2 regions of the Cobetia sp. PDI-23MA genome follow, and region 2 is predicted to be linked to the other one. Evidence: riboswitches for the same ligand, from Rfam matches in the RefSeq annotation. Region 2 holds a riboswitch; the other holds the start of a gene.
What was found. Region 2 has a riboswitch for thiamine pyrophosphate ahead of thiC (phosphomethylpyrimidine synthase ThiC). Riboswitches for the same ligand answer to the same signal wherever they lie in the genome.
Positions count from the first base shown of each region.

Region 1 (3,401 bases), 1.5 Mb from region 2:
TGCTGAGAGACGATTTCCGGCGCTGACTGGGTGCTGGTCGCGGCGGGTTCTGCCTCGGCGGCGTGGGCCGACATGGCAGTGGCTGGCAGGCTGCTCAGGCACAGCGTGGTCAGCAGGGTGGCGAAGGCGGTGGACAGCAGCGAGGCACGCGGTGAACGTGTCGGCTGCGCTTTGCGCCGTGGCGCCGATGACGAAAGAGACATGGCGGAGTTCCTTGTGATCACAGGGTAGTGGTGCTGCCGTTCGTGGGCGGCAGTCGTCAGGCTCATGCAATTTGTGTCGAGCGTCGTTGCGTCTTTCGGTAACGCGATCTTGCGGTATTTTCCGCAGGCAAGGCGTGTCAGCTCAGACGTGTCAGCCGGTCGCGGTGCCAGGGCATCAGGGTGCGCAGCAGCGCATCCAGCGAGAAATAGAGCAGCAGGGAAAAGGCGACCAGCACCAGCAGGGCGGCGAACATCAGGTCGATCTCCATGCGCGCGTTGGCGTTGAGCATCAGATAGCCCAGCCCCTGACTGGCACCGGCCCATTCCCCGATGACGGCGCCGATGGGGGCGGCGGTCGCGGCCATGCGTATGCCGGAGGCCAGTGCCGGCAGCGCGGCGGGCAACTGGATGTGGATCAATCTGCGCCATGGGCTGGCGCCCAGGGTGTGGGCCAGATCCAGCCAGCCCTGCCGGGTCTGGCGCAGGCCGTCGTAGCCAGTGGAGGCGACCGGGAAATAGATGATCAGCGTCGCCATCACTACCTTGGACAGCATGTCATAGCCGAGCCACAGCACCAGCAGTGGGGCGATCGCGAACAGCGGTATCACCTGGCTGATCAGCAGCATCGGCAACAGCGTGCGGCGCAGGCGGGGGATGAAGGCCAGCGCCAGCGCGGTGGAAAGCCCGAGCAGGATGCCCAGCACCAGCCCGGCCAGTATCTCGCTGATGGTGACGCCAGCGTGATGGGCCAACAGCGGCGCCTTCTGGATCAGCACCTCGAGCACGGCCTGGGGCGTGGGCAGAATGTAGGGCGGCACGGCGGTAACGGCAATGATCAGCTGCCAGAGCCCCAGCAGAAGCAGCGCGCTGATGACAAGGTGACGCATGGCGTGCAGGCGTTTCATGCGGCCTCCTCGCTATCACGCAGGCGGGCGATCAGTTGCGCCTGCGCCGGCGGCAGGGCCGGGTCATCCAGCGGTACCGGTCGCACGGCGCCAAGCCCCGGCAGATGCTCAAGCTCGGCGCCGTGGCCCGGGAGGCTCGACGGGCGCAGCACCAGCAGTTGATCGGCGAGGCGCAATGCCTCCAGCGGGTCGTGGGTCACCATCAGGACGGTGCGGCCCTTGAGCAGGCGGCTGGCCAGATCATGCAGCTCCAGACGGGTGATGGCGTCCACCGCCGAGAACGGCTCGTCCATCATCACGACCGGCGCCTGCTGATAGAGCGTGCGGGCGAGAGCGACGCGTTGGCGCTGGCCGCCGGAGAGGGCGTCCGGCCAGGCCTGCTCGCGACCCTCGAGCCCGACCGCGGCCAGAAGCTCATGGGCGAGTTCGCGATTGCACGGCCGCCGGCGCAGGTCATCGCCCAGCCACAGGTTGTCGATGACGCGCCGCCACGGCAGCAGCAGGTCCTGCTGCGCCATCCAGGCCACGCGGTCGGTCAGCGGCTGGCCATCATCGGTGGCGAGGTCGAGCTGGTGGAGGTCTGACATCTCCAGGCCAGCCAGCAGGCGCAGCAGCGAGCTCTTGCCGCAGCCGGAGCGCCCCAGCAGTGCCGTCCAGCTACCAGCCTCCAGACGCGCGGAAATATCGCGGAACAGCGTGTGGCCGGCGTAATCGATTCGTGCGTTGTTGAGGGTGAGTCCCAGCGACACAGGCAATTCCGTGGTCAGGCGGCGTGCCGGCTGGAGGAAGCAGGTGACGCGCCGTGCAGGGCACGCGTCGGGGATTCCCTCCGCCGGTATCAACCGGATCAGGTTCCAGGGGTTGTCGCGCGACGTATCGCTGCGACTCTCAGCCCATTCTCGGGCACCCCCATCCAGGCCGACAGTGTAACGTCACTGTCTTGCCGGTGTCTTGTCCGACGCAAGTCGGGGCAGGGGAGACGGCGACTTTCTTGAGTGGCTTACCTGATTGGCTTTCCTGAGTGGGGCGAAACGGACTATGCCGATGTGCCACGCCTTGGGTATGCTGAACATGACTGTAACAAGACGTGTAGCCCAAGGAGATCATCATGCCCGACACACCGGATCTCTCGACCTGTTCCAGCTATCCCGTTCCCCCGCGGCGGCCGAGCGCAGCTGACGCCACAGGGGAGCCGCGTCCCGTGCCCAGGGGCTGGCCCGAGGAATCACTGACTCGACGGCTTTCGACCTATCTGGGGCAACCGCTCGAACCGCTGGCACTCGTCTGGCCGGATAGCGCCAACTGGCTGTGGCGCCAGCGTGGCGGCACGCCGGGGCTGATCAAGCTGGCGCGAACCGGGCCAGACCACGACCCCTTCTGGCGCGCCATGCGCGGGGTCTTCGGTGCCGATCGCTGGGCGACGCCGGAGGGTTTGACGCGACTGGCGGGCGCCTTGCCCGCGCGCCTGCCGATTCCGCCGCTGCCCCTGACCTTTCTGGGGCGTCTCGATGGCGCGCCCATCTGGCACCTGCCGTGGTCCAGTGGGCAGCCGAGTGATCTCAGCATCACCTTCTGTGAGCTGCTCGGCGACCAGCTCGGTCGCCTGCATCAGGATACGGTGTCGGGCTTCGGTCAGCCGCTGGCGCAGCCGATGCCGCTGTTGCACTGGAATGCCCGCGTCACACGCTTTCTGGCCCATCACCCGCGTCGCGCGGAGCTTGGCGCGCTGCTCAAGCGCACCTTCCCGGCGCCGACTCGCGCGGTGTGGTGTCTGCCGGACATGCGCGCCGATCAGTATCTGTGCGCCGCCACCGGCTGGGTATGGAGCGATTGGGAGGCACTGGTGTGGGCGCCGATCGAGTTCGACTGGGCGCTGGTGGAGTTGCTGCTGGAAACACCGGAGCAGCGTCAGGCCTTCATGAAGGGCTATTCGCGCCATGGGCGCATGATCGATCTCGATGGCCAGCGTGAGCTGTGCCGTGCGCTGTTGTGGGCGATGGAGGCATTCGGCCCGCGGTCCTATGCTGAGCTTGCGGCAGCCCCTGCCTGGGTCTCGCCGCGCAGCCTGGCGTGAAATTCGCCTGCTGTACACTGCAAGTCCATGAAAGGTGTGAAATTTCTCTGCAGCCCCATCGCTGACATGGAATACTGTGGGTGAGTCGTCATGGACGTCACTCGAGATCTGATGTAGGGCTTGGCGGGGGAGCACTCGTGGTAGAGAACCTGAATTATTATTTCCTGCTGGCAGGCACGCTGATTGCCTTGAGCGTGTTGGCCAGCCGCGTCTCGGCGC
Region 1 covers NZ_CM183352.1:1,358,137-1,361,537, forward strand. Annotated here, with positions in the region: gene AC5WNJ_RS05815 (ABC transporter substrate-binding protein) at 1-203, opposite strand, end outside; gene AC5WNJ_RS05820 (ABC transporter permease) at 341-1,108, opposite strand; gene AC5WNJ_RS05825 (ABC transporter ATP-binding protein) at 1,105-1,857, opposite strand; TPP riboswitch at 1,916-2,029, opposite strand; gene AC5WNJ_RS05830 (phosphotransferase family protein) at 2,217-3,182, shown strand; gene AC5WNJ_RS05835 (potassium/proton antiporter) at 3,320-3,401, shown strand, end outside.
Region 1: it holds a riboswitch for thiamine pyrophosphate, as region 2 does, so the genes downstream of both, AC5WNJ_RS05825 (ABC transporter ATP-binding protein) here and thiC (phosphomethylpyrimidine synthase ThiC) in region 2, are expected to answer to the same signal.

Region 2 (3,401 bases):
AGGCCCCTGAACAGACCGCCCTGCGGGCAGCGCTGGAAGCCCGGCTGCGAAGTACTGTCGATGCCTCTGCCGACCTCACCTTCGAGGCACAGCCACAGGGGGATCTCGGTGAGCGAATGTCCCTGGCCATGGCCCGACATCTGCCCGAAGGGCCGGTGCTGCTGATGGGCTCGGACCTACCGGCGCTGGACAGCCAGCGTCTGCGCGAGGCAGCCCATGGACTGCGCACTCACGACGCGGTGCTGCAGCCCACCGACGATGGCGGCTATGGCTTGATCGGCCTCAAGGCGTCCTGCCCGCAAGCCTTCCTGCTGCCCCACTGGAGTCATGCCCATGTCTGCCGGGACACCCTGACGCTGTTGGCACGGGCGGGGAGAACGACCGCTTGCCTGCCGGTCAGCTGGGATGTCGATGAGCCAGGTGACCTTGCGCGACTGTCGCGCCACCTGCCGGCGCTCATGGCCGACCTTGCCGCTTGAGGCTTTCATGAACCCGCCCACGGCTTTCTACAAACCCGCTCGAGGCTTATCACAAGCCCGCTTGAGGCTCTTTATAAGCCCGCTTGAGGCTCTTTATAAGCCCGCTTGAGGCTCTTCACACCTTCGGCATGCCTCCCAAAGTCGTATGCATTTTTGCTTACACTGCCCTTCTTCTGCGCCGCAGGGCTGTTACACTCGCTGCATCGTGACTCATATGTCACAGCTTGACGGGGTGCCGGTAAGACCGGCTGAGATGTCATGCGCAGGCAACGTCCTTGCGTGAATGACGATCCCGCCGAACCTGATCCGGCTAGTACCGGCGTAGGGATCAAGCGCGAAGCGATGCCACTCGATATCGTCACCACTTTCTCACGGTGACTGTCGGCACCTCCCCCGCTTTTCCCCTGCTCCTGTTCCGGTACTGGCCACGCTTGCGCCAGAGTCCTGTCGTCCCATCACGGGTCGTCAGCACGCTCACCGAGGGATGCGTCATGCCCAGTTTCAACGACCTGACCAGTGCCTGCGCCGAGGAATGGTGTGACTATCTCGAGCACGACTTCGTTCGCCAGCTGGGCGAAGGTCGTCTGCCGGAGGAGTCCTTCCGCCATTACCTGCAGCAGGACTACCTGTTCCTGATCCACTTCGCGCGTGCCTGGGCACTGGCCGCCTACAAGAGCCGCACCCTCGCGGAGCTGCGTCAGGCCACGGCCAGTCTCGACACCATCCTCAATACCGAGCTCGATCTGCATATCGGCTACTGCCGCGAGTGGGGCATCAGCGAGGATGACCTGAGCGAGCTGCCGGAATCCCGCGCCACCCTGGCCTATACCCGTTACGTGCTCGATTGCGGCCAGCGCGGCGACCTGCTCGATCTGCACGTGGCGCTCGCGCCCTGCCTGATCGGCTACGGCGAGATCGCCGAGTGGCTGCTCGATCAGGACACCACCGAGATCGAGAACAACCCGTACGCGGACTGGATCGCGATGTACTCAAGCGATGACTTCAAGGAAGCCGTCGAAGCCGAGCGTGAATGGCTGGATGCGCGGCTCTCGGAAGTCTCGGAGCGCCGACTGGGTGAACTGGTCGATGTCTTCCGTGACGCCACGCGACTCGAGATCGACTTCTGGCAGATGGGCCTCGATCGCGCCTGAGACATGACAGACTGACGTCCCGGTGCTCGCCATGAGCCGCTCGGGATGTCGCCATCCCCCATGGATGGCACGACTGACAGGCCAACAGAGCCTGGATGCGAGAACACCGCCCGAAGCAGGCATGATGCTTCGTTGGGCAGCACATTCTCGCATTGAAATCTGCACACGCTTGACGGGGTGCCGGTGGAACCGGCTGAGATCCTGCATGCATGCTTCGCCGCCCTGACGCGCGAGCTTGCCAGCAAGGGGTCCCGTGGAACCTGAACCGGTTAGGACCGGCGTAGGAATCAAGCTGATGGCCAGCCGCTGCGCGCGGCCGCCTCGCTCCCGGGCCACCTGCTGGCAAGGAGCTGGCGACGACCATCCTCTCCCTGCGCACGGTCTTCCCATGATGACGTCAGCCGTGACGTCGCCCTTTGAGGAGACCTGCATGAGCACTGCCCCGACAACCCAAGACCCACAAGCTACCAACGCCGCCGAGTCACCGCTCGCCTCGCAGCCTGAGTCTGCCCCCAAGGCACGCGCGCGCGCCGGTCGCAAGGATGGCAGCCGCCACCTTGCCAGCGAAGCACGCGTCGACGCCGCCGCCATCGCGCCACTGAGCGGCTCGCGCAAGATCTATATCGAAGGCTCCCGTCCGGACATCCGCGTGCCCATGCGCGAGATCGTCTGCTCGCCGACCCAGACCTCCAGCGGTCTGGAAGAGAATCCGCCGATCGTCGTCTACGATACCTCCGGCCCCTACACCGACCCGGCGGTCGAGATCGACATTCGCCGAGGTCTGGCGCCGCTGCGTGAACAGTGGATCGAGGAGCGCGGCGATACCGAACAACTCAATCAGCTGAGCAGTGAATACGGCCGCGTGCGTCAGGCCGACCTGCGCCTGGCGTCACTGCGCTTCGAGCTCAACCATCGCCCGCGCCGCGCTCTACCGGGCAAGAATGTCACCCAACTGCACTATGCGCGCCAGGGCATCATCACCCCGGAGATGGAGTACATCGCGATTCGCGAGAACCAGCGTCGCATCGCGCTGCGTGAGGAATATCGGGGCAGTGACTCCGTGGAAAGCATCCTGGGCCATCAGCATCCGGGCCACAGCTTCGGCGCCAACCTGCCCGACGAGATCACCGCCGAATTCGTGCGTGAGGAAGTCGCACGCGGTCGCGCCATCATCCCCGCCAACATCAATCACCCGGAAAGCGAGCCGATGATCATCGGTCGTAACTTCCTGGTAAAGGTCAACGGCAATCTGGGCAACTCGGCGGTGACCTCCTCCATCGAGGAAGAGGTCGACAAGATGACCTGGGCGATCCGTTGGGGCTCCGACACCGTGATGGATCTCTCGACCGGCGCCAATATCCACGAGACCCGTGAATGGATTCTGCGCAACTCTCCCGTGCCCATCGGCACGGTGCCGATCTATCAGGCGCTGGAGAAGGTTGATGGCGTGGCCGAGAACCTCGACTGGGAAATCTTCCGCGATACGCTGATCGAACAGGCCGAGCAAGGCGTCGACTACTTCACCATCCATGCCGGCGTCTTGCTGCGCTACGTGCCGCTGACCGCCAATCGCGTGACCGGCATCGTCTCGCGCGGTGGCTCGATCATGGCCAAATGGTGTCTGGCGCATCATGAGGAAAGCTTCCTCTATCGCCACTTCGAGGACATCTGCGAGATCTGCAAGGCCTACGACATCAGCCTGTCACTGGGCGATGGCCTGCGCCCGGGCTCGGTGGCCGATGCCAACGACGCCGCCCAGTTCGGTGAGCTC
Region 2 covers NZ_CM183352.1:2,904,979-2,908,379, forward strand. Annotated here, with positions in the region: gene AC5WNJ_RS12350 (TIGR04282 family arsenosugar biosynthesis glycosyltransferase) at 1-479, shown strand, start outside; TPP riboswitch at 698-824, shown strand; gene tenA (thiaminase II) at 971-1,630, shown strand; TPP riboswitch at 1,794-1,934, shown strand; gene thiC (phosphomethylpyrimidine synthase ThiC) at 2,061-3,401, shown strand, end outside.